2 regions of the Bacillus sp. D48C genome follow, and region 1 is predicted to be linked to the other one. Evidence: a T-box and tRNA genes for the amino acid it is inferred to sense, from the RefSeq annotation. Region 1 holds a T-box; the other holds one or more tRNA genes.

The links. A T-box is a leader RNA that pairs with one kind of tRNA and senses whether it is charged. The one in region 1 lies ahead of argS (arginine--tRNA ligase), so its partner is inferred to be a tRNA-Arg.
Region 2: it encodes a tRNA-Arg, which carries the amino acid that the T-box ahead of argS (arginine--tRNA ligase) is inferred to sense. The anticodon was not compared.

Annotation. Positions count from the first base shown of each region.
Region 1 is NZ_JBKFAQ010000015.1:78,390-87,252, forward strand. Features, by position in the region: gene ACLBXA_RS26000 (thiol-disulfide oxidoreductase DCC family protein) at 1-350, shown strand, start outside; gene ACLBXA_RS26005 (BrxA/BrxB family bacilliredoxin) at 434-868, shown strand; gene ACLBXA_RS26010 (class I SAM-dependent methyltransferase) at 918-1,694, shown strand; T-box leader at 1,735-1,949, shown strand; gene argS (arginine--tRNA ligase) at 1,995-3,683, shown strand; gene ACLBXA_RS26020 (DUF2085 domain-containing protein) at 3,796-4,125, shown strand; gene ACLBXA_RS26025 (hypothetical protein) at 4,155-4,373, shown strand; gene ACLBXA_RS26030 (class I SAM-dependent methyltransferase) at 4,511-5,389, shown strand; gene ACLBXA_RS26035 (tetratricopeptide repeat protein) at 5,706-8,863, shown strand, end outside.
Region 2 is NZ_JBKFAQ010000001.1:371,744-394,927, reverse strand. Features, by position in the region: gene hemD (uroporphyrinogen-III synthase) at 1-548, opposite strand, end outside; gene hemC (hydroxymethylbilane synthase) at 551-1,480, opposite strand; gene ACLBXA_RS02135 (cytochrome c biogenesis protein) at 1,496-2,329, opposite strand; gene hemA (glutamyl-tRNA reductase) at 2,347-3,681, opposite strand; gene ACLBXA_RS02125 (MarR family winged helix-turn-helix transcriptional regulator) at 4,098-4,550, shown strand; gene ACLBXA_RS02120 (organic hydroperoxide resistance protein) at 4,553-4,969, shown strand; gene ysxC (ribosome biogenesis GTP-binding protein YsxC) at 5,004-5,600, opposite strand; gene lon (endopeptidase La) at 5,597-7,927, opposite strand; gene lonB (ATP-dependent protease LonB) at 8,110-9,780, opposite strand; gene clpX (ATP-dependent protease ATP-binding subunit ClpX) at 9,887-11,146, opposite strand; gene tig (trigger factor) at 11,411-12,688, opposite strand; gene ACLBXA_RS02090 (hypothetical protein) at 12,998-13,996, opposite strand; gene ACLBXA_RS02085 (hypothetical protein) at 14,194-14,442, opposite strand; gene ACLBXA_RS02080 (PH domain-containing protein) at 14,962-15,576, shown strand; gene ACLBXA_RS02075 (hypothetical protein) at 15,666-15,866, opposite strand; tRNA gene ACLBXA_RS02070 (tRNA-Arg) at 16,413-16,486, opposite strand; tRNA gene ACLBXA_RS02065 (tRNA-Gly) at 16,488-16,561, opposite strand; gene ACLBXA_RS02060 (metallophosphoesterase) at 16,670-17,173, opposite strand; gene ACLBXA_RS02055 (XTP/dITP diphosphatase) at 17,187-17,795, opposite strand; gene rph (ribonuclease PH) at 17,807-18,544, opposite strand; gene gerM (spore germination protein GerM) at 18,676-19,725, opposite strand; gene racE (glutamate racemase) at 19,960-20,769, opposite strand; gene ACLBXA_RS02035 (MFS transporter) at 20,983-22,308, opposite strand; gene ACLBXA_RS02030 (type 1 glutamine amidotransferase domain-containing protein) at 22,822-23,184, shown strand, end outside.

The DNA of each region.
Region 1 (8,863 bases):
GTACGGCCGTTGCAGAACGTACGAAAAAATTAGATAAAAAAGGTAAGATGAAATTTGTTTCATTTCGAGATGAAGATGTAGTTGAGAAGTATGAGCTTTCTCAAGAACTACAAAGTAAGATGGAACAAAGACTGTATATTTTTAAAAATAATAAGTGGTATGACGGCATTCAGAGCATAGATGTATTAGCAAAGGCCGTACCATCTTATTGGTTTGCCGTTCCTTTTATAAAGCTATCTATCGTACTTGGTTTTGGAAGTAAAGTATACGATTATATCGCTAACAATAGAAAACTTGTCCCAGTTGGACATTGCCGCGGTGGGGTTTGTGAAATCCCTACAAAAAAATGAAATCATCGTAATCTTTCTTTTGCACCTAGTAATAGAGCGTGATATGATGAATTTGGAATGAAAGTTGAAGGAGAGATTACAAGATGTCAAATGCTTATGAAGAATACATGCGCCAAATGGTAATCCCAATGCGCCAAGAGTTAGTGCGCTCTGGGTTTGAAGAGTTAACTACAGAAGAAGCTGTAACAGAATTTATGGAAAATACATCAGGTACAACTTTAGTAGTTGTAAACTCTGTTTGTGGTTGTGCAGCTGGTTTAGCACGTCCATCAGCAGGTCAAGCGGTTGTTCGTGCTGAAAAACAACCTGATCATCTTGTAACTGTATTCGCAGGTCAAGATAAAGATGCTACCGCAAAAATGCGTGAATACTTCGGAGAAATCCCTCCATCTTCACCATCTATGGCATTATTAAATGGAAAAGAAGTTGTTCACTTCATTCACCGTCATGAAATTGAAGGTGCAACTATGGACGAAATTATTACGAACTTAGAGCAAGCTTTCGAAAAGAATTGCTAAGGAAGGGGGAGAGTAAATCTCCCTCTTTTCTTTATATAGAGGTGAAAGAATGATAGTAACAACAGCAGGAAGAACAAATAAAGAAATGACAGCATATGCAAAGGAGGTAGCAGAAGAATTAAATCGTTCTTTTATTTTACGTAATGATATACCAGTGCATAAATTACATGAGCAGTATGAACAAGATGTACTTGTCGTAGGAAAGAACCGATTAGCTATTTATCCGAAAGGTACGGAAGAATCATTTTTCTTTCATCCGAACTCAGCGATGTTTCGTGTGAAAAGGTTAATGCGTGGAGAGCACGATCCGTTTGTACAAGCTGCTAAATTAGAGAGCGGAATGACAGTGTTAGATTGTACGCTCGGTATGGCATCAGATAGTATTGTAGCTAGTTATGTTGTTGGTGAAAGTGGAACAGTAACAGGACTTGAAGGCAATGAATATATGGCTTATATCATGAGAAATGGTTTGAAAACATGGTCTTCATCTGTTTCTGAAATCGATGAAGCAATGCAAAGAATCCTAGTAAAGCAAACGGAGCATTTTTCATTTTTAGCGCAATGTGAAGACGATAGTTACGATGTCGTTTACCTTGATCCTATGTTTGAAGAAACTGTCATAGAATCTGACGGAATTAAAGGATTAAAACACTTCGCTTTGTATCATGATATTACTGACGAAACAATTGCGAAGGCGAAGCGAGTGGCGAGAAAGCGTGTCGTATTAAAAGATTATTTCCGTAGTTCTAGATTTGAAAAACACAATTTTCACGTATACAAAAGAAAAAGTGCTAAGTTTCACTTTGGTGTAATTGACCCTTGCTAATTGTTTGAAAAGATGTATAATAAGCAATAATTAATTAAATATACTGTCTGTGATGAAGAGAGTAGTCTTTTTTAGAAGGAAAGCGAGCTGGGGATGGTGTGAGCCTAGTACGGAAGAAAAAGATGAAGCGCACTTCGGAGATGCTTCTTGAACGAATAGTAGAGAAAGCCGAGGCCCCCTGTCCTCGTTATAAACGGGAAAGTGGTTCGTAACGAACAACAAGGGTGGTACCACGGGTTAAAACTCGTCTCTTTTTTAGAGACGAGTTTTTTGTGTTTTAAAAAATAAGGAGGTTGTATCATGGATTATAAAATGCAGTTTGCGGAAAGTTTATCTAATATTTTCACGAATGAATTAACGCAAAAACAAATTTTAGATTTAATTGAAACACCGAAACAAGATGAATTTGGAGATGCAGCGTTCCCATGCTTTTCATTAGCGAAGCAATATAAAAAAGCACCAGCTCTTATCGCAAAGGAAGTTGCTGAGAAATTAAATAATCCGTTTTTTATGAAAGTAGAAGCCGTTGGTCCTTATGTAAATGTATTTTTCAATCGTGAAACTGTAAGTGATGCAGTATTAAAAACAGTTTTAGCGGAGAAAGAAGAGTTCGGTCAAAACCACTTTGGCTGTGAAAAAACAGTAGTAATTGATTATTCCTCTCCTAATATCGCGAAACCTTTTTCGATGGGGCATTTACGTTCTACAATGATAGGAAATTCGCTGAAACATATCGCTGAAAAATGTGGCTATGAAGTTGTAGGGATTAATTATATAGGAGATTGGGGAACACAGTTTGGAAAGTTAATTACGGCTTATAAAAAATGGGGAAATGAAGCAGTAGTTAAAGAAGATCCAATACGTGAGCTATTTAAGTTATATGTCCAATTCCATGAAGAGGTAAAAGACGACGAAGAACTAGAAGAAGAAGGACGTGCTTGGTTTAAGAAATTAGAAGAAGGTGATGAAGAAGCGGTAGAGCTTTGGAATTGGTTCCGTCATGAGTCCCTTAAAGAATTTTCTCGCATTTATGAACTTCTCGGCGTAGAATTTACTAATTTTCAGGGAGAAGCATTTTATAATAATTTAATGGAAGATTTTATTGGGATTTTAGAAGAACATGAGTTGCTTGAAGAATCAGAAGGTGCATTAGTCGTTAATTTAGAAGAAGAAGGAATGCCGCCTTGCTTAATTAGAAAATCAGATGGTGCGACGATTTATGCAACGCGTGACTTAACGGCAGCTTTATATCGTCAAAACACTTATGGGTTTGATAAAGCGCTATATGTTGTTGGTCCAGAACAAAGCTTACATTTCAATCAATTTTTCACCGTATTAAAAAAACTTGGCTATACTTGGGTTGATGGTATGGAACACGTACCGTTTGGCTTCATTTTAAAAGATGGTAAGAAAATGTCGACACGTAAAGGAAGAGTTATTTTACTTGAAGAAGTACTCGAAGAAGCAATCGAACTTGCAAAACAAAATATTGAAGAGAAAAATCCAAACTTAAAACAAAAAGAAGTAGTAGCAAAGCAAGTCGGTGTTGGTGCAGTCATCTTCCACGATTTAAAAAATGAGCGTATGCACAATATTGAATTCTCATTAGAAAACATGCTGAAATTTGAAGGAGAAACAGGCCCGTACGTACAGTACACACATGCACGTGCTTGTTCTATTTTAAGAAAAGAAAGTGTAGAATTTGAAACATGTACATTTGCTTTAAAAGACGATCATAGCTGGAGTGTCGTAAAATTACTAAATAAATTCCCGCAAATAATTGAAGCAGCTTTCAATAAAAATGAGCCATCGATTATTTCGAAATATATATTAGATGTAGCACAATCATTCAATAAATATTACGGTAATGTTCGTATATTAGAAGAGAGCAAAGAAAAAGACAGCAGACTCGCATTGGTTTATGCTGTGACGGTTGTATTAAAAGAAGGATTACGTTTACTTGGGGTGGAGGCACCTGAGGAAATGTAACATAGTAGTAAACTGACAAACTGGGTCTAGTATAAACCTGGTTTGTTTTTTTATTGGATATATATTTTTTTTGCAAAATCAATTAAAATCTTTTTAGAGAGGGTGATTCATATTGATTCGAACTTTTATTTTACAAATTCCTTGTCATAGAAGATTAGATAGGAGTTTTTTTAAACTACAAAAGTACATACCTTTATGTGCGCGTTGTACAGGCATGCTTATTGGTATTTTAATGTTTCCAATTTATTTTTATATGACACCTTCATTTCTTTTGGCAATCATACTATCATTTTTCGCTCAAATTCCGTTACTTATCGATGGGTTCACCCAAAAGTGGAAATGGAGAAGTAGCTCAAATTTGCTAAGAATAACTACTGGTGTATTAAGCGGTAATGGTATGGGATTATTCATTTCCTCTAGTGTTATATGGATATTATCTTAAGATATATAGTAATGGAGGTATTTACATAGATGTTCTGGATTTACTTAATTCTAATTTTTATTTCAGGCGGAAGTGGAACTGGTTTTATGATTCAAAATAAGTATACAGAAGCAATAATAGCTTTTGTTATTTGTATACTATTGTTTGGGCTACTATATTATTATCTTAAAAGAAACAAAAGAAAGAGAAAAGCAGATTGTGACGATTTAGACTGTACGGATTGTTTTGATTGTGATTGTACTTGTTAAATTTTTCTTCCAAATAAAAAGCTAGTGTATTATTAAAAATACACTAGCTTTTTTGCTTTGAAATTTTAAGAAAAGTGTAGGAATACGGCTATTATATAGAGAACTTTAGTTTTGTATATAAAAGGAGGCGTTAGATGTTGGAAACGTATGATTGGAACAATAAACTAACATATTTAAAAAACACGAGAGATTTATATTACAACGACGATTATGTAAGCTTTTTAGTAAATACAGTTTGGAAGATTACTAAGCCTGTACATATCGTTGATTACGGTTGTGGATATGGTTATTTAGGATTAGTATTAATGCCATTACTCCCAGAAGGTTCAAAGTATACAGGTATTGATAGTGGAGAAACATTATTAGCTGAAGCCAGAGAGTTGTTTCGTTTACTTCCGTATGATTCAGAATTTCTTGAAGGAGATGCTACAGAAATTGAACTGAACGATAAATACGATATAGCAATCTGTCATGCTTTCTTATTACATATGACTACTCCAGAAACAATGCTAGAAAAAATGATACATTCAGTTAAAAAGGGTGGGAAAATAATCTGTTTTGAACCACATTGGATTTCTAATATGGCTTCTTATTTACTAGATGGGGAGAAACAATCGGAATTTATTCAGCTAGGTGTTTTGCAGAAATTATTTGAAAGTGATACGCAAAGAAATGGTAAAGATGGCAATATAGGCATGAAAATACCGATATATTTAAGTGAATTAGGTGTGAAAAATATTGAATGTAGAGTAAGCGATAAAGTGAACTTTTTAGATTCAAATATGCATCACAATGATAAAAACGATTTGTATCAATCATTAAAAGAAGAGGGGATTGCAGGTGATCCGGGTGATAAGCAACAATTTGTAGAACGTTTAATAGCCAGAGGATTAACATATGATAATGCGCTAGCTCAATATGAAGCTGAACTACGATTTTTTAAAATATTTCATGTGTATTCTTCTTTTGTATACGCTCCCAATATGAAAATTACATTTGGTGACATAGTTTGTTAAAAGGTATGATGTATAAGGATTGTCGTTTAATGTCGATAAGTCGATATTCGACATAGAATCGCTGATATATTTGAATTATCGCCGATATAATTTTATGTACTAATTTCAGCTTCTACAAGATTAAAACCGCATGTTACGTTATTCCATATAATTAAACAAAATACGGAGAAAAACAATCATTTTTACTATATTTTGTTATAAATTTGAATAATATTAATTAATACCATCCATTATAAGAGATTTTAGTTGAATACATACTATATGGTGTGTAAAATCTAAGCAAGTAGCAGTTTAAATATAAATTCGAGGTGAATGCATGCTAGATTTTAAGCAGTTAGAAACTTGTTTAAAAGACAAGAGATTTGTAGATGGATTACAGGAAATAAATAATGAAATTGCATATATAAAAGAAACGAATACTTTATCCTCTGTGAAGAATTGGCTTGCCAATATTCCTTCGCATAAGGAGTTCGATATATTAATTCGCCTTACTGATGAAGGGCTTATGCACCAATACAGTTCATTCCTCATTCGTTACGCTTATAAAAAATTCCCAAATATGAGAACGCTCTCTTTATATTGTGATGAGTTAATTGATGAGCGGAAAATTCTTGAAGCGGAGCAGTTGTTAAAAGAAACTTTAGAAGAGAGTAATAAAGAAGAAATAGATGCAGATTTTTTAGCGAAAACATATTTTACGTTAGTACGATGTCTTTTAGAAATGAAACGAAACGAAGAAGCGTTAATGTATATGCAAAAAGCAGAGGAGTACAGTGCACGCTCAGTGTTTGATAAATGGGGCTACGTTTATATGCATACAGGTGAATGGGCGAAAGCGGAAGAACAATTTATTGCTGGCATGCAGCATGAAGATTGTGAAGAGTTATCTACCTATTTATTATCACAATTGTATGCGAATAAAGGAGAACAAAAACGCGCGATACAGTTAATCGATGATGCAATTGTAAAATTCCCACAAGTACCATATTTTCATTTTGAGAAGGTAAAGTATTTATTAGATTTAGAGCAATATGAAGAAATGTTAGCGGTAATAGATAACATAAATACTCAGCTGCCATATCATGCCTATAATACTTACTTTGTACATTTACGTGCAGAAGCGTTGTACAAAATGAATAAGTTTGCAGATTTACAAAAGCTATTAAGAGAAGAAAAGAGTTTAAAAGAATCTTTATATCATAATTTAGAAAAAAATCCGGATGGAAAAAAGGTTCACTTGCCGATAGTTCCTATTGTACAAAAGGATAATTATTGTGTTCCGACAAGTTTAGAGATGATGTTGCGTATATGGGGAGAGAAACGTACACAAGATGAAATAGCAGAGTTTATTTTTGATATGACAGGTTCGAAGTTTTCAGATACTGTTTCTTATTTAGAAGAATTAGGTTATGAATATCGTTATTTTAAAGGGAATGAAGAGAATTATAAGAGACTGATTGACGAAGGAATTCCTGTTTTATTAAGTATAGATATTGAGCATGCTTCACACGTACAAGTTCTATCTGGATATGATGATACATTGCAAGCTTTCTATGTTCAAGATCCAAACTTTATAGAACCAGTTCTTGTGGAATATAGTAAATTACAAGAAAAATATCGTTATACAGGCTGTTTAGCAATCACGTTTGTTCCGAAAGAAAAGAAGGAGCAACTAGCGTTTCTAAGTGAAGAAGAAAATCGTTATTTTAAATCTATTTTTTCTCTTACGGATCATTTAGATGAACATGACAAAGAGGGAATTAGTAACTTAGTACAATTTTTAAAAGAAACGAGTGATAATCCAAATACGTGGTTATATACGATAAAGCACTTAGATGTTGAAGTAGATAAAGAATTTATTTTATATTGTATCGATAAGTTAATGGAAAAGTTTCCGAACTCGGACTTTGTTAAATTGCATGGTGCACAGTGTTTTATTCGTCTTCAGGAAGTAGACAAAGCCGAGCAAATGCTGACAAGCGTTGAGAAGAAAAATAATCGTGCATTATATCATTTGATAAATGGAAGATATGCTTTTGAGCAGGAAAGTTATATAGAAGCAATTTCAAGCTTTCGTTCATCGTTACAATTAGACGCAGATCAGCCTATTGCTTGGAGTTTTCTCGCTTTATCCTATATGTATATTGATCAATCTGAAAAAGCATTGCAATACTCTCAAGTTGCGTTAGAGCGTAGTCCTGAAAGGTTTACTTTAACGAATCACGGTATAATATTAATAGATTTAGAAAGATATGAAGAAGCATATGAAATCTTTAATGACTTGTTAAAAGAATATAAATATGAAGCACATGTATGGTATGAACGAGCGAGATGTGCACATCAACTAGGAAAATTATATTTAGCAATAAAAGGGCTTAAAGTAGCGATTCATTTGGATAGTAATGCACCTTACATTTATACAAAACTTTCGGAAATATACGAATCTGATTTGAAGGATGAGGAAAGTACGAAAGAAATTTTATTAAACGGTATTGAGAATTGTGATGATAAAGCATCTCTTTACGTAAAATTAGGTGACTATCATTTTCAAAATGATAGCTTGGAAGAAGCAGAAGTATTGTATAAGCGTGCTTTAGAAGAAAATGATGAGGATGTTTATTCTCACTTCGGACTTACACAAGTTTATATGGCAAGAGAACAATACAAGGAAGCAAAAGAATATATTCTTGGTCTTGAGAAGCAAATTGAAAAGAGCCAAGATTTCCTCATGAATGCAGGAATGGTTTTATGGGATGCTGAAATTGAACTTGGTGGAAATGAAGAAGGGTTTAAAGTAGCGCTATCTAAGTTAGAAAATGGTATAAAGAAAAGTGATTATAATGTAGCAAGTGCGTTAGATGAATATGTGAATCGAATTAAAGGAACGGAATTTGTACAACGAGGTATAGCGTTTTTAAGAACGTTACACAAAGAAAGAAATGAAGTAAGTGAGTACGGTTGTTATGCAGGTATTTTATATGAATCTATTGGACAGTATGGCCAAGCGATGAAAAGATATAATAAGGCGATAGAACAAAAGGACACGGCATTACCGTATTACCGAATTGGTGAAACACTTATGGCATTAGGGCAATTGACGGAAGCAAAACAAGCGTATGAAACATGTTTAGAGCTTGATGGGAATTTCGTAGGTGTACATTTACAGCTTGCGGAAATATACGAAAAAGAAGAAAACCGTTCTAAAGAACAAAGTCATATGGTTCAGGCGATGAAGGAAGAGCCATTGCATATTAATATGGAATATTTGGCACAGCTTTCAGTAGATATGAATCTTCAGGAAGAATTGCTGACGGAACTAGAACAATTAGCGGACGAAGTACCTGAAATATGGCGTTTAGATGCGATTGCATATGTGCATGGTGCGATGAATGAAATAGATAAAGAACAAGAACAGATTGAATACGCGCTACAATTAGATGGTGAGCATATAGAAGTTCTATATCATTATGCAAA
Region 2 (23,184 bases), on a different contig from region 1:
ATAATGTCTACTTTCCCTAACTTCAATGCCGCTATAAGCTCTTGCTTTTTTTCTATATTCACTTTCGTACCGTATACGATTAGCTCATCTAGAGAAACACCAATTTCCCGAAGTGCAACCGGAATTACCTCTCTTGCTATATTCCCTTTCGGAAATAAAATACGTTCGTTTCCACTTAATTCTTTTAGAAACTCTTCTGCAAATGCTTCTGCAACAAATGAAGTTGGAACAAAATGAACTTGATAGCCCCTTTTTTCTAACTCTAATTTTGTTTTCACACCTACCGCAGCAATTTTAATGGTTAGCGGTAGTTTCTTGTTCAAACTATCTAGAAAAAAAGCTACACCATTTCTGCTCGTAAAAATAACCCAGTCATACGAATGTAGCTGCCCTTCAATATGTTGAATTTGCCTATGAGACATACCTTCCATATGCAAAAGCGGAATTTCCAATGGAATTCCGCTCTTTTCTTTCACTGCTACACTCATTTGTTTCGCTTGATGCTGGGCACGTGTAATCAATACCGTTTTTCCAGCGAGAGCGTTCATATTTATTGTTGCTCCTTATTTGCAGCAAGAATGAGTTCTTTGGCGCCTTGTTTAATTAAACGGCCTGCGGCTTCTAATCCTACTTCCTCAGGATTAGTACCTACTACTGTCTCTTTTAATAAAACAGAGCCATCCATAGAGCCAACAAGAGCTGTTAATTCGATTGTATCGTTTTCTTTAAGGGTTGCATATCCAGCGATTGGAACTTGACATCCACCTTCAAGTTTATGAAGAAATACTCGCTCCGCTGCCACTGTTCTTTCTGTTATCGCATCATTCATATGCGCTAACAACTGCAATAAATCCTTATCATCCTCACGACATTCAATCGCTAATGCACCTTGTCCTACAGCAGGTACACATAACGTTTCATCTAAATGTTCTGTAATAACTTCATCATCCCAGCCCATTCTTTGTAATCCAGCTGTCGCTAAAATAATCGCATCGTAATCCTCTTCTTTTAATTTACGTAAACGTGTATCGATATTTCCGCGAATCCACTTCACTTGTAAATCTGGTCTCGCAGCGAGTAGCTGTGCACTACGTCTTAAACTACTCGTACCTAAAATAGCACCTTCCGCTAACTCTTTAAACGATGCTCCATTTTTTGAGATAAAAGCATCACGAGGGTCAACACGCTTTGGTGTACAGCCAATCATTAACCCTTCTGGAAGTACGGCTGGCATATCTTTCATACTATGTACAGCCATATCGATTTCTTTCGTAAGTAACGCATGCTCAATTTCTTTAACGAACAAACCTTTTCCGCCTACTTTTGAAAGAGTAACATCTAAAATCACATCACCTTTGGTGACAATTTCTTTCACTTCAAATTCATATGGTAAACCAAGTGCTTTTAACTGATCAATAAACCAGTTTGTTTGTGTTAATGCTAGCTTACTCTTTCGTGACCCTACAATAATTTTGCGCATAATTCTCTCTCCTCATTATAAATACCAAAAGTGGAAATTAGATAAACTACTTAATAAAAAAATGTTAACTAGCATTACGAGAAAGGCCCCTACATTCCACAGTACAATTTTCTTCCCTTGCAATACATCTGCCGCTCTTAAATACAAGCCCGCACAGTATACAAATAGAACGACAAACGAACCAATTACTTTCGTATCATACCAATGAAAATTATCTAATTTTGTATATCCCCATATACATCCTAATAAAATTGCTAGTAAGAAAAATGGAACAGAAAATAAATTTAATCCGTAAGACGTAGATTCAAGCTTCGGTAAATTCCCTAACCTTCTTAATCTCGCATTCCACTTTTTCTTTTTTAATAGGCGATATTGCAGTAAATACATAATAGAAAAAATAAATGATACCGTAAACGTTGCATAAGAAATAATCGCCATTCCAACATGCACGTATACAAGTTCTGAAACTAATTGCTCTGCAAGTACTGGCGACATCTTTCCGAGCGGTGTAAAAATAGAAAAAGCGCTTACGCCAAATGCAACAACATTTGTAAAGAAGACTAAAAAGTCAACGCGCATAAATCGATTTATGACTAACGACATCGTAATCAATAACCAAACATAAAAATAAATCCCTGATAATAAAGTTAAAATGGGGTTCGTTTCTGAATCTGTCGCCCTAAGCAACATAAAAATAGACTGCAATACCCATACAATCGAAAGTAACCAAAAAGCAAATCGGTTCGCCTTTCGGTTACTTTGGAAATAATCTATAAAATATAAACTAATGCTACAAGCATATAAAATAATTGCAATATGATAAATAATACTGTTATTTAAAAAACTCATCCGATCATCCTTCCAAATTATAAAGATGGAACGGATGGTGTCCACACTCTTTTATGTTCTACTTCTTCCGCACGACTCTCTACTTCTTCCGTTTCTAAATCGAAAATCTTCGCAAATAAAGCTAATTTTTCGCTCGCTCCCTCTTCAGCAGCTATTTCTTTCGCTACTAAAATTGGGTCTTTTAATAATTGATTAATAATACTTTTCGTATGCTTACTAATGACTTTTTTCTCACGATCACTAAGGTTTGGTATTTTTCGCTCTAGGCTTACCATCGTTTCACTTTGGATTGCAAGTGCCTTATCACGAAGAGCTGATATTAATGGAACAACACCAAGTGTACTTAACCACGTTTTAAATAGAACAATTTCCTCTTCAATCATAAATTGAATTTTCTCCGCTTCTTTCAAACGCTCAGCACGATTTGCTTCCACTACTCCTTGCAGATCATCAATATCATATAAAAAAGAACCTTCTAACTCATCAATCGCTGGATCAATATCACGTGGTACTGCAATATCAACCATAAATAAAGGGCGACCAGAGCGCATTTTCTCCACCTTTGTCATCATCTCTTTCGTAATGACATACTCAGATGCACCAGTTGAACTAATTAAAATATCTGCTTCTAATAATGCACATTGCAATTCGCTTAACGATTTTGCATGTCCCATATATTTCTCAGCCATTACTTCTGCTTTCGAAAGTGTCCTATTCATAACTGTTACTTTACGAGCACCACTTCCATATAAGTTTTGCAGTGCAAGTTCGCCCATTTTACCAGCACCAAGAATAAGCACATGACAATCTGTTAACTCGCCAAATATTTTCTTTCCAAGCTCAACAGCAGCATAACTAACAGACATTGCACTTTCCCCGATTGTTGTTTCTGAGTGGGCACGTTTTGCTAATGTAATGACTTGCTTAAACAATTCATTAAAAATTGTGCCTGTTGCTTTAACTTGTTGCGCTTCTAAAAAGCTATCTTTTATTTGACCTAAAATCTGTGTTTCTCCGACTACCATCGAATCTAAACCGCACGTTACGCGGAATAAATGATCTATTGCACCATCTTGTTCAAAAATAGTTAAATATGGCGCGACTTCTTCTATTTCAAGCTGAAACCAATCAGCTAAAAACTTCTTAATATAATACCGTCCCGTGTGTAATTGATCGACAACAGCATAAATCTCAGTGCGATTACAAGTTGATACAATGACATTCTCTAACACGCTCTTTTGATTTTGTAATGTAGTCATCGCTCGCTCTAGCTCTGCTGCCTGAAATGTGAGTTTCTCACGAAATTCTACAGGGGCTGTTCGATAATTTACACTAACAACAAGAATATGCACGCAGCATGTCCCCCTTCACCCGTTTTATCACTTTATCTACTATCATAATACAACTTTCCTCTTATGAATCTGACAATCGTGTGAACAACCGATTATTTTTTAATTATTCTCCGTATGTAATAAAGGAGATTCAGTAAACTAATAAAAAAATCTTCTACTTTATAATGATTATAAATTAATAACTCTATTTGTACGTTACCAAAAAAAGTCCTCATAATCAAGTGATGGAAACTATTCCATATAAATTATAACATCATCTTTCCTATCTTCTTTCATCATGAAGGAAAATATGTATGATTGTTCCAAAATGTAGCAAACACTTTCTCAATACAATGTATTTGACATTTTATTTCTTTTTCGTTATATTGATTTTACAAAATTAAATTGTGCACAACTTAATTAGAAGGGAGTTATGTATGACAGAGGACTCTTTGCATCTAGATAACCAACTTTGTTTTTCTATTTATGCCTGTTCTAGAGAGGTTACTCGTTTTTATCGACCTTATTTAGAAGAGATGGGTATTACGTATCCCCAGTACATTACTTTACTCGTACTATGGGAGCAAGATGGACTAACAGTAAAAGAAATTGGAGAACGTCTATTTTTAGATTCCGGTACGTTAACACCTATGTTAAAACGAATGGAATCATTAAAACTTGTAAAACGTGTTCGTTCCAAAGAAGACGAGCGAAAAGTTTGTATTGAATTAACAGAACAAGGCAAAGATTTAAAGGAAAAGGCTTGTTCATTACCGACAACGATGGCTACAAATTTAGGAATTACAGAGCAAGAATATCGCTCTTTATTAATTGAGCTAAATAAACTAATTGAAACAATGAAAACAATTAATGATGGAAAAGGGGAATAAATATGGATAAATTATATACTGCTTCAGTAACAGCAACAGGTGGAAGAAATGGGAAAGTAGTTTCAGATGATGGCATATTAAATCTTGATGTAAAAATGCCGAAAGCACTAGGTGGTGCAGGCGGAGAAGCAACAAATCCAGAACAACTATTTGCAGCTGGTTATGCAGCTTGTTTTGATAGTGCATTACAACTTGTCATTCGTACAAAACGTATGAAAGTAGAAAGTACAGAAGTAACCGCTCACGTTTCTATCGGAAAAGATACAGATGGTGGTTTTGGCCTATCTGCCGTGCTTGATGTACATGTCGCTGGCGTTTCACATAGCGAAGCAAAAGAACTTGTAGAAGCGGCTCACGGTGTATGTCCTTACTCTAAAGCAACACGAGGTAATATTGAAGTTACATTAAACGTACGTTAACAGCTTATATAAAGAAAAAAACGCGCGACATTCGTCACGCGTTTTTTGTTTTTGTCATTTTATGAATTGCCTTCCACGCTTCTTCTTTTCCAAGTCCTGTTTCAGAAGAGAATAGAACGATTTCATCGCCAATTTCAACAGCAAGCGTTTCTTTTACAACTTTTAAATGCTTTTGCCATTTCCCTTTCGGGATTTTATCGGCTTTCGTCGCAATAATAATTGTTGGGATTTCATAATGCTTTAAGAAATCATACATCATCACGTCATCACTTGTTGGTTGGTGACGTAAATCAACTACTAATACAGCTGCGTCTAATTGCTTACGCGTTGTAAAGTACGTTTCAATCATTTTCCCCCATGCCGCGCGCTCCGATTTAGACACTTTCGCATATCCATAACCTGGAACGTCAACAAAATGCATCATCTCATTGATTAAGAAAAAGTTCAGTGTTTGCGTTTTTCCTGGTTTAGAAGAAATACGCACTAACTTTTTACGATTTAAAATTTTATTAATAAAGGAAGACTTCCCGACATTTGAACGACCTGCTAATGCAATTTCTGGTAAATCACTGTCTGGATATTGTTCTGGTTTAACAGCACTAATTACAATATCTGCTTTTGTTACTTTCATTGTTTCACTCCTACTAATGCGTGCTCCAATACTTCATCTAAATGAGATGCAAGCACAAACGTAAGGTTTTCTTTTACGCTCTCTGGAATATCATCTAAATCTTTCTCGTTTTCTGCTGGCAAAATAATTTTTGTTAAGCCTGCGCGGTGAGCACTTAATGTTTTTTCTTTTAAGCCACCAATTGGTAATACACGACCACGAAGTGTAATTTCACCTGTCATACCTACTTCTTTACTTACAGGAATACCTGTTAGTGCAGAAATAAGTGCCGTTGCCATCGTAATACCTGCTGACGGTCCATCTTTTGGAACTGCTCCTTCTGGAACATGAATATGAATATCATTTTTCTCATGGAAATTCGGGTCAATCTGAAGCTCTTCTGCACGAGAGCGTATATAACTAAACGCAGCTTGTGCTGATTCTTTCATAACATCCCCAAGTTTCCCCGTTAAAATTAGTTTCCCTTTTCCTGGCGCTACAGAAACTTCAATTGCAAGTGTATCGCCGCCTGCTGCTGTGTAAGCTAGACCTGTTGCCATACCAACTTGGTCTGTTTTTTCAGCTTGCCCATAACGGAATATGTGTTTACCAAGTAAATCAACAATCTTTTTCTCTGTCACAACGATACGTTTACGTTCTGCTGTAACGATAATTTTCGCTACTTTACGGCAAACTTTTGCAATTTGGCGTTCTAGCGTACGAACACCAGCCTCACGTGTATAATAACGAATAATTTCAAGAAGCGCCTCATCACGCACTTGTAAATTACCTTTTCGTAAGCCATGCTCTTTTAATTGTTTCGGCAATAAATGCTCACGAGCAATGTGTACTTTTTCAAGTTCTGTATAGCCAGCAATCGAAATGATTTCCATACGGTCAAGTAATGGACCTGGAATACTTGAAAGTGTATTAGCGGTTGCTACAAACATAACTTTCGATAGATCATATGGTTCTTCAATGTAATGATCACTGAAGTTATGGTTTTGTTCTGGATCTAATACTTCAAGTAATGCCGCTGATGGATCTCCACGGAAATCGTTAGACATTTTATCAATCTCATCTAATAAGAAGACTGGATTAACTGTTTTCGCCTTTTTCATACCTTGAATAATGCGTCCTGGCATTGCTCCAACATATGTACGGCGGTGACCACGAATTTCAGATTCATCACGCACACCACCAAGAGATGCACGGACAAATTTACGATTCAATGATGTTGCAATTGAACGCGCTAACGAAGTTTTGCCGACCCCAGGAGGGCCTACTAAACAAAGGATAGGTCCTTTTAATGAATTCGTTAACTTCTGTACAGCTAAATATTCAAGTACACGCTCTTTCACTTTTTCAAGACCGTAATGATCGTTATTTAAAATCTCTTCTGAATGAGCAAGATCAATTATATCTTCTGTTGCCTCTGTCCACGGAAGCGCTAATAACCAATCAATATAATTGCGAATAACACCACTCTCCGCAGAACTTGCTGGTAACTTTTCATAACGATCTAATTCTTTCAGCGCAGCCTTCATTGTTTCTTCAGGCATTCCTGACTGTTCAATTTTTTCACGAAGTTCTTCTACTTCTCCGCCCTTACCTTCTTTGTCGCCAAGTTCAGTTTGAATCGCCTTCATTTGCTCACGTAAGAAATATTCTTTTTGCGTGCGCTCCATTGAACGTTTCACTTTTTGTCCAATCTTCTTTTCTAGGCTAAGTAACTCTTGTTCATCTTGAATAATTGAAATAAGTGTATGTAATCGTTCTTTTACAGATACAATCTCTAGAATCTCTTGTTTCTGCTTCGTTTTAATCGGCAAGTGAGAAGCAATTAGATCAGCTAATCTCCCTGGTTCTTCTACATCAGCTACCGTTGCAAATGTTTCATTTGAAACTTTTTTCGAAACTTTAATATATTGTTCGAAATGCTCCAGTAACGTACGCATAAGAGCTTTCTCTTCTAAATCATCTTCTACTTCTTCAGTTACCGTTTTAATAGACACTTGTACTATATTTTCTTCTTCGATAAACTCTATTACTTCTGCTCTATGTAAACCTTCCACAAGGACACGAAGCGTACCGTTCGGCAATTTTAACATTTGCTTGACTTTCGCCACTGTACCTACACTATATATGTCATCTTCTTTCGGATCATCGATATTCATTTCTTTTTGCATTGCTAAAAAGATGATATTTTCATCCATTGCCGCCTGCTCTAGTGCTTGTATCGATTTATCACGTCCTACATCAAGATGCAAAACCATCGTTGGATATACGAGAACGCCTCTTAATGGTAGGAGGGGCACGATTCTTTCGTTCGTATTCATACTAGACATAGCACCTCCATAATAAATTAAACTCCTGTTCAACTATTTTATATTACAATACACCTAGATGCAATTGCTGAGATTCCTCGCAATTATAAATAGCTTATTTTTCTACCTCACGAAAAGAAAAAAGACTCCGATTAAGCATACAAACTTAAACGAAGTCTGGCAAATTTTATTATTGTTTATTTTTACATAGATTGTGCATCTGTTTCGTCTACGTTAGTATGTACATCTAGCTCTCTATGCGCATTTTCTTGCATAAATGTTAACTCAAATACTTCTTTTAACTTACGGACAGGAATAATTTCGATTCCCTTTATAGTATACAAAAATGGTTGCATATTTTCAGCAGGAATAATGACTTTCTTAGCTCCCGCTTTTTTCGCAGCTTTTATTTTTGCGTACACGCCACCAATAGGCTTTACTTCTCCGTGTATACTTATTTCACCTGTCATCGCTACTTCATTATTTACATATGTGCGATGCACCGCAGAATATACACCTGTTGCCATAGCGATTCCTGCAGAAGGTCCATCAATTGGGATACCACCTGGAAAATTAATATGTATATCGTATCCTTCTGGCAACACATCTAAAGAACGAAGTACTGTTAATACATTATCAACAGAGCCTTTTGCCATACTTTTACGGCGAATCGATTTCGTTTGACTACCAATACTTTCTTCTTCTACAATTCCGGTAACATTTACCGACCCTTTATCTTTCGCCGGAATTGCTGTTACTTCAATTTCTAATAACGCACCTGTATTTGGTCCGTATACAGCAAGACCATTTACAAGACCAATCCTTGGAATCGGATAAATGTGCTTTTCGTATTTCGGTGTAAGCTGACTTGAGTGAACAACCCACTCTATATCTTCATCTTTAATGAAAGAACGTTCTTCATTTATCGCCATACCAGCAGAGATTTGCACGAGATTAATCGCTTCTCGTCCATTTCTTGCATACATCCCAATCATTTCAATACCATTTTCGCCTATTTGCATTTCTACTTTTTCCGCGGCATTTTTCGCTACTTTTTGAATTTCTTCCGTATCTAATTCACGGAAAAATACTTCTAAGCAACGTGACCGAATAGCAGGAGGAATTTCCTCTGGCGAACGTGTCGTTGCTCCAACTAAGCGAAAATCTGCCGGTAAGCCTTTTTGGAAAATATCATGTATATATGTTGGAATCATCGTATTTTCTTCACTATAGTACGCACTTTCTAAAAATACTTTTCGATCTTCTAACACCTTTAACATTTTGTTCATTTGAATCGGATGGAGTTCGCCAATCTCATCAATAAACAAAATACCACCATGCGCATCTGTTACAGCACCTTTTTTCGGTTGCGGAATACCTGCTTGTCCCATCGCCCCAGCACCTTGATAAATCGGATCATGCACCGAACCAATTAAAGGGTCTGCGATACCACGTTCATCAAACCGAGCTGTCGTCGCATCAAGTTCAATAAATGTTGCATTCGTACGAAATGGAGATTTAGGATTTCGTTTCGCTTCTTCTAATACAAGACGTGCTGCCGCTGTTTTCCCAACACCTGGCGGGCCATATATGATTACATGTTGCGGATTCGGACCACAAAGAGCCGCTTTTAACGACTTAATCCCGTCCTCTTGCCCTACAATATCTAAAAAGGTTGTAGGACGCACCTTTTCTGCTAGCGGCTCTGTTAAAGAAATCTCACGCATTTTACGAAGCTGTTCTAATTCTTTTTTCGATTCTCGATCAATTGAAACTTTTTGTGTTCGTTGATTTCGAAGTAAATGCCAGAAATATAATCCGACAATTACACCAAAAACAAGTTGAACAACTAAAAATATATTTGTCCAGCTCATTATTTATTTCCTCCCGCAATATTTTATCTCTTAGTATTTCCGCGGAGGAACGTAGCTAAACATAAAGAAAAACAGCAATTATAAAAATTGCTGTTTCCCTTTCGCATTATGCAGATGTTTTTGTATCAAGTACAGTACCGTCTTGTAACACCAATTTTGGCGGTTCATTATCAGCTACTGTTTCTTTTGTAAGAATACACTTCTCGATATCTTTACGAGATGGAAGTTCGAACATTACATCAAGCATTAAGCCTTCAATAATAGAACGAAGTCCACGAGCACCCGTTTTACGTTCAATTGCTTTTTTCGCAATTTCGATTAGTGCACCTTCTTCAAACTCTAACTCAACATCGTCAAGCTCCAATAGTTTTTGGAATTGCTTAACAAGTGCATTTTTCGGTTTCGTTAAAATATCAACAAGAGCATCTTCATCAAGTGGCTCTAGGTTCGCAATAACTGGAAGACGACCGATAAACTCTGGAATTAAACCAAATCTTAAAAGATCCTCTGGTAATACGTGAGATAAAACATGCTTCTCATTTACATCAGCATTTTTCTTCTCAGAACCAAATCCAATTACTTTCTCACCAAGGCGACGTTTAATAATCGGCTCAATGCCATCAAACGCTCCACCACAAATGAATAAGATGTTCGTTGTATCAATTTGAATGAACTCTTGGTGCGGATGCTTACGACCACCTTGAGGTGGAACGCTTGCTACAGTACCTTCTAAAATTTTCAGAAGTGCCTGCTGCACACCTTCACCAGATACATCACGTGTAATTGATGGATTTTCGGACTTACGTGCCACTTTATCAATCTCATCAATATAAATGATTCCTTTTTCCGCTTTCTCTACATCATAATCAGCTGCTTGAATTAATTTTAGTAAGATATTTTCTACATCTTCCCCAACATATCCAGCTTCTGTTAAAGATGTTGCGTCCGCGATTGCAAATGGAACATTTAAAATACGCGCTAACGTTTGTGCCAGTAATGTTTTACCACTACCTGTTGGCCCGATAAGTGCGATATTACTCTTCGCTAATTCTACATCATCAATTTTGCTGTTAGAATTAATGCGTTTGTAATGATTATATACCGCTACCGCTAGTGCTTTTTTCGCGCTATCTTGCCCGATGACATACTCATCTAAGATTTCACGAATTTCTACCGGTTTCGGTACATCTTTGAATTCTACTTCTTCGTCCTTCGCAAGCTCCTCTTGTACAATTTCAGTACAAAGTTCGATACACTCGTCACAAATGTAAACACCTGGACCTGCCACTAACTTTCGAACTTGCGTTTGTGTTTTACCACAGAAAGAACATTTTAATTGCCCTTTTTCATCATTAAATTTAAACATATTTTCACACCCCTTACAAAGTGCTAACCTCTTGCCTTCGTATGTACACGATAAATGTATCGTATGTAAATACATATTATGTCACTACGTGGCGAGAAATACAAATAATATGACTAGTTATGTACAAATAAAAAAATTTTAAAACTTTTGAAATATGTATATTCGACTTGTAAAGGAACATTTCCTTCTCCATCGAAAAGTTTTATAAATATATTTCTATATTTATAAAACAAGGCACGATTAAAATCGTGCCTTGTTATTTTATTATGCAGCGTTTTCTACTAAGAAGTCTACAGCTTTACGCACTTTAAGATCTTCAGCTAAAGCGTCTACACTTCCAAGAGCTTGCTTGATAGCGTCTACTGGCATACCGTACATTTCAGCCATTTTTTCAACTTCTGCAGTTACTTCTTCTTCAGTAACCTCGATGTTTTCAGCTTCAATGATAGCTTCAAGAACAAGATTGATTCTTACACGTTTTTGTGCATCTTCTTTCATTTGCTCTTTTAATTTGTCAGCGTCAGTACCTGTGAATTGGTAGTAAAGCTCAAGGTTCATACCTTGTTGGCTTAAACGTTGCTCGAATTCACGAACCATACGATCTAACTCAGTGTTGATCATAGCTTCTGGAATTTCGATTTCAGCGTTAGCAGCAGCTAATTCTACTACTTCGTCACGTACTTTGTGCTCAGCTTCGTGCTTTTTGCCTTCTTCTAAGTTTGTGCGAAGTTTTGCTTTTAATTCATCAAGAGTTGCAACCGCTTCGTCTGCTTCTTTAGCGAACTCGTCGTTTAACTCAGGAAGTTCTTTTGTTTTGATTTCGTGAATTGTTACTTTGAATGTTGCTGGTTTGCCAGCTAATTCAGCAGCATGGTACTCTTCTGGGAATGATACTTCAACGTCTTTAGACTCACCAGATTTAAGACCGATTACTTGCTCTTCGAAACCTGGGATGAATGTACCAGAACCGATTGCTAGAGAGTAGTTTTCGCCTTTTCCGCCTTCAAATGCTTCGCCATCAACGAAACCTTCGAAGTCGATTACAGCTGTATCACCGTTTTCAACAGTTCCTTCTTCTTTAACAACTAGTTCAGCTTGACGCTCTTGTAAAGATTTTAATTCGTTCTCTACATCTTCGTCAGTTACAGTTGTTTCAACTTTTTCTACTGCTAAACCTTTGTACTCACCTAATTTAACTTCAGGTTTCACTGTAACTTTTGCAGTGAAGATAAGGTTAGCATTTTTTTCGAACTTCTCGATGTCGATTTCAGGATGATCAACTGGGAAGATACCAGCTTCTTCAATCGCTTCACCGTATGCTTTTGGTAAAATGATATCTAAAGCATCTTGGTATAAAGATTCAATACCAAAGCGTTGTTCGAATAATGGACGAGGCATTTTTCCTTTACGGAAACCTGGTACGTTAATTGTTTTTACTACTTTTTTGAACGCAGCGTCGATAGAGTTGTTTACTTCTTTAGCATCAACTTCGATTGTTAAAACGCCAACGTTACCTTCTAATTTTTCCCATTTTGTAGACATTTATTCTTTCCCTCCAACTATAATAATGTATGCACATACCTCTATAGATTAAAATCTTCATTATCTCTTTTTTGAAATAACAAATACACAAATAACCCTCTAGCAAAAGCTTTCAGATATAATGTTCCAATCTACTAATTGCCCAGAAGACAACTACGGTATATTTTGTTCGAGAATAATATGAAACATATTAAGTAAGAGAATTGCACTTCTCTTCTCTTACAAACAGGCAGATTTCTGCCTTTTGCAACCCTTACATTATAACATAGAATATGCTCGTTTCAAGAACTGAACGATTCTTTTTCATAATTATACGGGCAAATATCCTTCTCTTTCAACACGTAATAACCATTGATAGGCAATATGAAACTCTTCCAATTCGATATTATATGCTGCCATAAGCTCTTCTTCATCAATAGCCAATCCGAAACGCTTTCTTCCAATTCTCTCTAAAACAGCTGACCAAATCTCTTCTTTATCCATTAATAGAGCGAATGGGAAAACGCTAATTTGCAACTCTTTCCAATATGTAACCATCGCTTCAAATATATCGGGATAATTTTGCTCTAATCGGCTTGATAATTTATGTATAATGTTATTGGATTGCTCCTCATTATGACCTGTAAATGCTGGAATCACCTTAATCGTATTTCCAAACTTTTCTACCTCTATTTCTTCTTCTACCTGACTTTCTATCATTTTATACAAAATAGAAGTTTTCAAATAGGGGTGCTGCTCTTCGTCTATTAAAAATTTCTTTAAAACAGGTAATGCAAGATCTAAATCTTTTAACGAAAGTCGCTGAATCGCTCTTAGCTTCTGTCCAAAGTTTTCTCCAAAAATTTCATTAGTAAACTCATCCAATTCAAAGTTTGAATCCACTAGCGATGCGTCTCCCTCATTTAGCATACCTTCTGCAAATAAAGCAAGCTGCGCTAATTTTTCCTTTTGATCAGGCATTATATCTTTCGTTTGTAAAACCTTTTCAACAGTTTCAATAACACCTTCATAATCATTTGTTTGAACTAAAATTGTTACGTACGTTTCAAGAATATCACCAAATAAGACAACTCCTGTTTTAAGCAACTGTTCACATTTATCTTTCGCTTCTTCCATACGTTTTAATTCGAGTAAACAAATAACTGAAGCTAATTCCGTTTGTTCCGTTTCCGCATTATACTGACGTAATATTTCAAAGCAACGCAATGCATCTTCGAATTTCCGCTCTTTCAGCGCTAAAAAACCTTCATCAATATAGCGCTCTGATAGTTGTGGAAACAATACGACCGTATTTTCTTTTTTATCCATACGTCCGCCTCTTTTTCTTGATTTTAATTATGCTCAAAGTAAATATATCAAATGCGTAATGAGAACACAACATCCCTAAATCATTTGTTTGAAATATAAAAATATTTAATTTTTATATTCCGATACGAGTAAATCTCTACTAAAAATTAAAATTGTACAAATAAAAATCCCCAGCAACAAGCGCAGAGGATTCATCATTAATGGAAAGCTTTTATAATTGTGGGGTATATTACAAGGGTAATAATTTGGAGAACAATAATTGCCATAACAATCATGCTAAAATAGAAGATTGGTTTACTTCGCTTCATTAAAAACATAATAATAAGCATCGTACAAGCAAACAAACTTAAGAAGAACAAACTTGTTGTCGAACTAAGTATACCACTTGGGACAAAGAACAATAACACTACACTACAAGTACCTATAATTCCAAATAACCATTCCATTCATTCACTCATTCCCTTTCCCTCTCATAGCTGTTTTCTCTAAGCAATCAAATGTTTCACAACATCGACTACATACGTTAATTTCTCATACGCTACAAATCCAAAAGCAACCGTTAAGCCCGTTACAACTAACCCTTTCATCATTTCTTCCTCCTCGTTTTATCGTTGTTATCTTCATTATAAAAGATTAGCAATTTCTTACCATCGAACTACCTTACAGTTACCTTACAGAATTGTAAGATTTCAAAAAGGGATTGAAAAACACCTCATATCGCTTGAGGTGTTTTCACGAAATTTCTCTATAATCACTTGCAAAATTAGCTTTTTTCTCTTGGTTACTTTTCGGCGAATCGACTCTTAGACTAATAGATTTACTAAATAATTTAGGATCAAAATAATTATGCGTTACTTTTCTTAACTTACCTTCAGATATTTTCGTATTACAAGAAAACAAAAAATGAAAATCATGTTAATATATTTTTGTACAATTAAGAATTTAATTTACAAGGGGGATTATATATGTTCAAAAAAGTAGCTGCTGATGTTTTAGGGTTAAGCGATGTAGGTTCTGTCATTACACCGAAAGATTACGATAAAGTTGATGCTGATGATTACGTGATGCACGAAGATGGAGAGAAAATTTATTTTCTAATTAAATCCAAATCAGATGAATATTGCTTCACAAACAAAGGATTACTCCACCTAGATGGTACAAGCGCAACAAGTAAAAAACGCACACTGCGCCGCTATAGCTATAGTAAATATCAAATTAAAAACGTAGCACTTGAAACTGCAGGAACGATTGATTTAGATATAGAAATTAAGTTTCAAATGGGAGATGAGCATTACTCAATTGATGTTCATAAAAAACATATTGAAGAATTAAAAGATTTATATAAGGCTTTACTTAAAATTGAAGAAATTTCATACGACAACGACATTACTTTACAATATGCACATAAAAGTTTAGATATGGCATCTAATGCTTTCAGCCGTATTTCAAACGCACAAGTAAACTTAGCAGAGCAATTTAAAGAGATGAACGAGATTGCCTTTAACTGGCTTGTTGATACGAAGAAACAATACAATGTGAAAGATTATGGTTTTGTATTTGAGAAGTTTATTAATAACTAATTTAAAACAAAAAACCTTGTTATCAAAAGATAACAAGGTTTTTTTAGCGTCCCAGGAGAGATTCGAACTCCCGCTCCGCCCATTCCGTACTATTTTATATATTTTGATCGCAGTCTTAATATATCTTCTCCTTCGCGAATGCCTGCCGATCCCTTCCTCACATTTTTTACGACAGTCCAATTCGGATTAGTTTCATCACCGATGTTCTGTACTGTAAAGTTGCCGTCACCATATTTCCGTTGACCTTCTGCCAATTTCTCCGTTAAATCATTCTCTTTTGTTCTCGCCATCTTTGCGCCATCTCCCTTTTTATACAACCTTCTTAAACTGTCCAACTAATCACACGTCCAGTCAATTGGAGATTCTCGTTTTCCGCTTCTATTAATTGTAACACACTATCAGGGATAAGTTCCGATAACGGCTACTCAATCACACTAGAATGGTAAAAACTTTTATAACATTGCAAGTGAACAATTAGGAGAATCTGGATATGGATTTGAGTTCTACCATAAGCCTATTGATTCTTTAAATTAAATATGAGGAACAGGGCGCATAAAGTGTAACTTTAATCAACCCTCACCAATCGGACTTTTACGGACAGCCCGACCCCACCTAACTTCTTTGCTTCCGCTGAATTTTGAGTTGGGGGTCTTACTGCCCGGCAAATAGCGGGATAAACGGCGCTCTTTTTATTTAAGAAAAAGAAGTACATATGCAACTGCTTAATATCGAAGGAAAGGTCGCAGATATTAAGAATGAACTACACTTATAACCCAAACATCAATTTTTAGACAAACAAAAACCTTGTTATCAAAAGATAACAAGGTTTTTGTTAGCGTCCCAGGAGAGATTCGAACTCCCGACCGTACGCTTAGAAGGCGTATGCTCTATCCGGCTGAGCTACTGGGACATGGAGCGGGTGAAGAGAATCGAACTCTCGACCAGAGCTTGGAAGGCTCTTGTTTTACCACTAAACTACACCCGCATATGTTATTTTCTTTTCTTCGTTAGCGCCGTTGCCCTATCGACAATATTTATTATATGTATAACCATACATAAAGTCAACACCTTTTTTAAAAGAGGATAAATTTTATTATCCTCTTTTAAAAACTGCTTGTTCAACTAGTTGTCCGTCTAATGTTTCAAAACGAACTTCCATTTGATTTTCATCCATTTCTAATACAGCAAATGTCTTTTCTACACGCTGACGTGGTAATAAAATACTGCCTGGATTAATAAATAAAACGCCGTCGATTAATTCCGCACCTAATACGTGAGAATGTCCGAAGCATGCAACTTGCGCTCCTACTTCTTCCGCATGGTACGCTAGCGTTTGTAATGTCATTTTCACATTATGGCGATGTCCATGCACAACTAAGAAGCGAATTCCATTTACATCAGTTACAATTTCATCTTGAAAGTTAGCATAATCACAGTTTCCTTTTACAACACGGAAACCTTGCATTTCTTCATGAGCAGGCGTTAGCTCTGAATCACCGCAATGAATCATGATATCTACTTTCCCTTCATATTTCTCTTTCAACTGCTGTAATTCCTTCACAGAGCTATGACTATCGCTTACGATTAAAGCTTTCATCATACTCTCTCCCTTATTCTCCTAAAAACCATTCCGGGATTTTTTCTTCTAACTTACGAAGAGCACGACCACGGTGGCTAATAGCATTTTTCTCATCTGAACTTAATTCCGCCATTGCTTTTTTGTATTCTTCCACATAAAAGATCGGATCGTATCCAAAACCATTTTCTCCGCGGCGTTGTTCTAAAATAAATCCTTCACATGTCCCATTTACAATGACAGGCTTTTTATCACCTTCAGGGAAAGCAACTGCTAATGCACAATAGAAACGTGCTTTACGCTTTTCAAAGTCAATGCCATTTAATTCTTGTAACACTTTATCGATATTTGCTTGATCATTTTTCAGTTCACCAGCAAAACGCGCTGAATACACTCCTGGTTTTCCGTTTAAAGCATCTACAATAAGACCCGAATCATCCGCAATTACGATCGAATTCAGCTGTCTACTCAAACTATCCGCTTTTAAGATCGCATTTTCTTCAAATGTTTCACCTGTTTCTTCAACTTCTTCAATATGAGGAAAATCGTGTAATGATTTTACTTCTAAATCAAATCGCTCAAATAACTCAGCAAACTCACGTACTTTACCCATATTTTTTGTCGCTACAACAACTTGTTTCATACTTTCCACCTCTACTCTATATGAGATACGATGTCGCCTAAAGCTTCTTTTTGCATATCAATCAGTTGGAAAATGCCTTTTTCCGCAGCATCAAGTAGTTCATTTAACTGCGCTCTACTAAACGTCGCTTCTTCTCCAGTTCCTTGCACTTCAACAAATTGGCCTTTTCCAGTCATAATCACGTTCATATCAACGTCTGCTTTAGAATCTTCTGCATAGTTTAAATCTAAAACAACACCTTGCTCTTCAACAATCCCTACTGACGTTGCTGCTAAATAGTCTTTTACTGGAATTTTAGATACTTTTTCTGCTTGTAATAACTTCTCAAAAGCTAGTACCATCGCTACATATGCACCTGTAATAGACGCTGTTCTCGTTCCACCATCTGCTTGGATAACATCACAGTCAATCCAAACTGTTCTCTCGCCAAGCGCTTCTAAATCAACTACCGCACGTAATGCTCGTCCAATTAGACGCTGAATTTCCATTGTACGTCCTGTTACTTTCCCTTTGCTTGACTCTCTAATTGTACGTTGTTCTGTTGCACGCGGAATCATCGCGTATTCAGCTGTTACCCAGCCCTTTCCTTCTCCACGCATAAACGGTGGTACACGCTCTTCAATTGTCGCTGAGCAAATCACCTTTGTATCCCCAACTTCAATTAATACAGATCCCTCTGGATGTTTTAAATAATTCGTATGAATATGTATATGGCGTAATTCTGTTTTCTCTCTACCATCTACTCGCATAAAAATAACCTCCTCTTAATTACTACTCGTTAGTATAGCCAATTTTAAATGTATGATATGTATACAATAAAAGAAGGAGAACCCAAAAAGCAATTCTCCTTTCTTACTTAAGTATATCAAATTATTCAAGATTAAAAACTACCTGTATTCACGTTTTCTGGACGATCTACAGGTTTTATTAACTTTCCGCCCTTTTCATCTATAAGATTTGCTTTTCCATTCACTTCAATAGAAACATTTTTCACACCTTTCTTTTCTGTTAAAGATAAAACTAACGACTTCAATACGTAATTTGAAATCATATTTTTATCTGGGTTTACAAATATATTTTCATTAAAGTTTAATGTAAGATTTCCGTCTTGTAATTTCGGATTCGTAATAAGCTTAACGCCTGGATTAAAATCATTCAGGAGCGATTGATGAATCGGACCTTTTACAAGCTCATCTATAATTGCTGCATAATCATTTTCTTTTCCTTCAGCAACGCGGCGCGTTACTGGTACGTAATATTGCTGTTTATTATTATTTTGCGCCATAAAATACAGTGTGACTGGTTTTGTATTTGTTACATCTGCTACTTGTTCATCATCGAAGTTAATACCATTTGCACGGCTCACTCCTTCACCAAGCGGTGTACCACCAACAGGCATCTTTGCCAATTTCTCACCATTTATTTGGAACTGCACTTGTTTTATCTCTGTAAATTGCGTCAACGTCCACGCTATAGATTCAACGATTTGCCGCTCTTCTTCTTTCGCATAGTTTTTCATTTCTTTAGAGAAATCAATAACTGCCGTCCCGTCCTTTTTCAAATCTAAGGTCATCGTTGTATTCGCCGGAATGACTGCACGAAACCCATTCGGTAATAAATTCGTTACTGGTCCATCTTTCACAAGGTATTCTAACGTTTGCTTCACAGTCTCATTTGCTTTCGGAGTAGGTATAGCTAATGTTTGTGGTACAACATAACCATTTTTATCAACAAGGTATAGTTCTCTATTTACCATTTGCCCTTGCTTATCTTTTTTAGCTACTTCTTTCTTCCCACCCTCTGTATACGTAACTTGTTTTGGCGGATCAATTTGTTCAGTTGCTTTCTCCTGATTTATAAAGCCACACCCTGTTAGTAAAACAGCGCTCACAGTAGCACCAACAACCCATTTAAAAGTGGATTTAGGCATGCCATTCCCCCCTAAAATCTAAGTTTGTACTATTATGTATACGAGCCGTTTCACATTTTAGAACAAGCTGTGCCTCTTATATAGTGAAACTTTAATCAGTGGGAGTTTTGTTCATCCCCCACATAACTTCTTTTCTTCCGCTGAATTTTGAGGTGGGGGTCTTACTGCCCGGAAAATAGCGGGATAAACAAAAACTCCTGATTTCTCAGGAGCTTACTTATATGAATTCTACTATTATTCTTTTTCTAAATGAATATGCTTCACATTTTCAATCGGTTGACCGAACCATTTTGATGCAATTTCTTTAAACAAGCCTATTTTTCCTGTTGTTAAGAAGAGATGATCGCTTTGTTCTTCTCCTTCATTCAACATTTTACTATGATATAAGATTGTACTTACTTCACGTGCTGTTTCATCACCAGAACTAATTAGTTGTACTTTATCTCCCATTACTTTTTTAATAACAGGTCCTAAAATCGGATAATGTGTACACCCTAATATAAGGGTATCAATATCGGTACTTTTCAGTGGTTGCAGCGTTTCTCTTACAACTTCGTACGCCATTTCACTTTCGAAATTCCCACTCTCTACAAGTTCAACGAAAGGTGGACAAGCTAAACTTTCTACCATAACACGGTTATTAATAGACTTTAACGCCTCTTCGTATGCACCACTTTTCACGGTTCCAATCGTTCCAATAATCCCAACATGATACGTGTTTGTCACTTTTAAAGCTGTACGTGATCCTGGGTGAATAACTCCTACTACTGGAATTGGTAATTGTTTTTGCATCTCTTCTAATACAACTGCAGTTGCTGTATTACACGCAATAACTAACATTTTAATATTTAAATCTAGTAAATGCTCCGTCATTTCCCACGTAAATTGACGCACTTCTTCTCGAGAACGTGGACCATAAGGACAACGTGCTGTATCTCCTAAATATATGATACGCTCTTTCGGCAACTGACGAATTAATTCCTTCGCTACTGTTAAACCGCCAACTCCTGAATCGATAACACCGATTGCTCTATTCAACTTCATCACCCGTTTTCTCATTCATCATCTTTTATGTTTATCATTATATTTTACACACTTTAAGTTCGCTCACTTCAAATGCTTCTGTATGAAAATTTTCATTTGCCCATGTATAGACTAGGACCTTTTTTATTTTGCTCCTTTTTTTCGTAATTTGCAAGACAGAAAAATAACCGACCTTCTATAAGAAAGTCGGTTTCTTCTATATAAGGTGCATATTCATTGCTCCATCTTTTTTTGAAAAGAAGACATTCCCATTAATAAGAAGAAATGAGCAGAAATTAAAATGACGAGCAAAATAAAATTCAATCGATAACTATTTGTAGATTCCATAATTTTGCTCGCTACAGCTGGTCCAAATGCCATACCGAAAAAGTTAATTAAATTATATAAACCAAGACCAACTCCAACTTTAGCTGGATTTAATGTTTTGGGTATAAATGTGTTTAATGATACTTGAATTGCCGAATAACTCATAAATGTTAAAATAACCGCAAATAAAATAAAGAGTAAGTTCCCATTCGGAATAATCCCTAAAATTAAAAAGCCCATGATCATAACTACAGACGCTACATACATCATCCTCACATTCCCAAACGAAGGAATAATCTTTCCGGTAATAACACTAGATACAATACCAAAGAGAGATGCAACAAACAATACAATTCCAATAACGAATGGAGACAATCCGTGTCCTCTTCCTAACAGTAATGGTAATAATAATAAACTAGCACATAACGCCACATTAATGATAAATCCGACCGCTATTAAACGAAGTAATGGTTTATTTGTAAACAACTCAATATCAATAAACGGCGACTCTGTTCTCTTCATATGAGCCCTGAATAAAAATAGGAAAGCAACAGATAACACAAAAAGCCAACTATTAATATTCACTCCTAATAAAATGGTCGTAATCAATACAAATAATAAAACTGCTCCAATGAAATCAAAGCGAAACACTTCATCGGTATGTTGCGCCTCTTCTGGCATAAATTTTACGAGCAAGAAAATACCAATCATTGAAATAACCATAAATAAAAATAAATACGGCCACCCTAACGTATTTGTAATTGCCCCACCAACTAAAGGTCCAATACCAACCGCTAATGCAATAGAAGAACTAATCATTGCTAACGCACCCGGTTTTTTAGCTGGAGCAACTAATTTTGCCACCGCAATCATACTGAGCGAAATAAACGCTGCTCCCCCGCTCGCCTGCACTAACCTTGCGAAAATGATAATCTCATAAGATTGATTCACAAACCCAACAATAGAACCAGCTACAAATATGATAATAGAAATAATTAATAGCCTTTTTACACTGTAACGATCAGCCAGTTTTCCATATATCATCGAACCAATACCGACAACTAAAGAATACCCCACTACAACCCAACTTACTTTCGATTGACTAATTGATAAATCATTGGCAATATCCTCTAGCGCTACATTAAATAACACAGCGTTCATCGGTCCTAACAAAACAATAAAACATAATGTAAAAAAAAACCATTTCGAATGGTTACTTATATCTTTCCCCATGTGTAACACTCTCCTGATTGCAATTTTAAAATTGTCAAACTATAGATGAAAAATGAAGTTATTTAAATGTTGTATCACCACTAAACAACTTCATTAAATGTATAAAAGGTATTACCTTATCGCGCGATAAAGTGAAACTTTAACCAGCCCTCATCAATCGGACTTTTACGGGGAGTTGATCCCCCACCTAACTTCTTTGCTTCCGCTGAATTTTGAGGTGGGGGTCTTACTGCCCGGAAAATAGCGGGGTAAATTGAATTCGACACGAAACAAGAATGTTGTTCGATATTCATGGAACTATCATAGTTTCAGCATTACAGTTTGTCAACGAAAAATATACAAACTAAACTATTTTAGTCTTTTTAGTTTACTTTGTTCGAAATTTATTATACACTAATTTCGAATCCGATATGAAAAGGACTGGCATGATTATTCAAATTTGCATTTTTTAACTTAATAAAACGAAACGAATACAGAACTTTTATATAGAAGAGACATTATAGGAGGATTATGATGAAGAAAAAAATGTTAGTTGTATTAACAAGTGTAGAAAAATATCCAAATTTAAATAGGGCTACCGGACTTTGGCTTGGTGAAGCTGTACATTTCGTAAAAAAAGTAGAAGAAGCGGGTTACGAAGTCGATTATGTCAGCCCACAAGGCGGTTATACACCAATTGATCCACATAGTTTAGCAATGGCGGAGAGCGTCGATTGGGAATGGTATCAAAAGAAAGAGTTTATGAATCGCCTCGGTTCTACAATGAAACCGAGTGAAGTGAATCCAGAAGACTACGCTGTTATTTATTACGCAGGTGGTCACGGGGTTATTTGGGACTTCCCAGAAAATAAACAACTTCAAAATATTTGCCGCAAC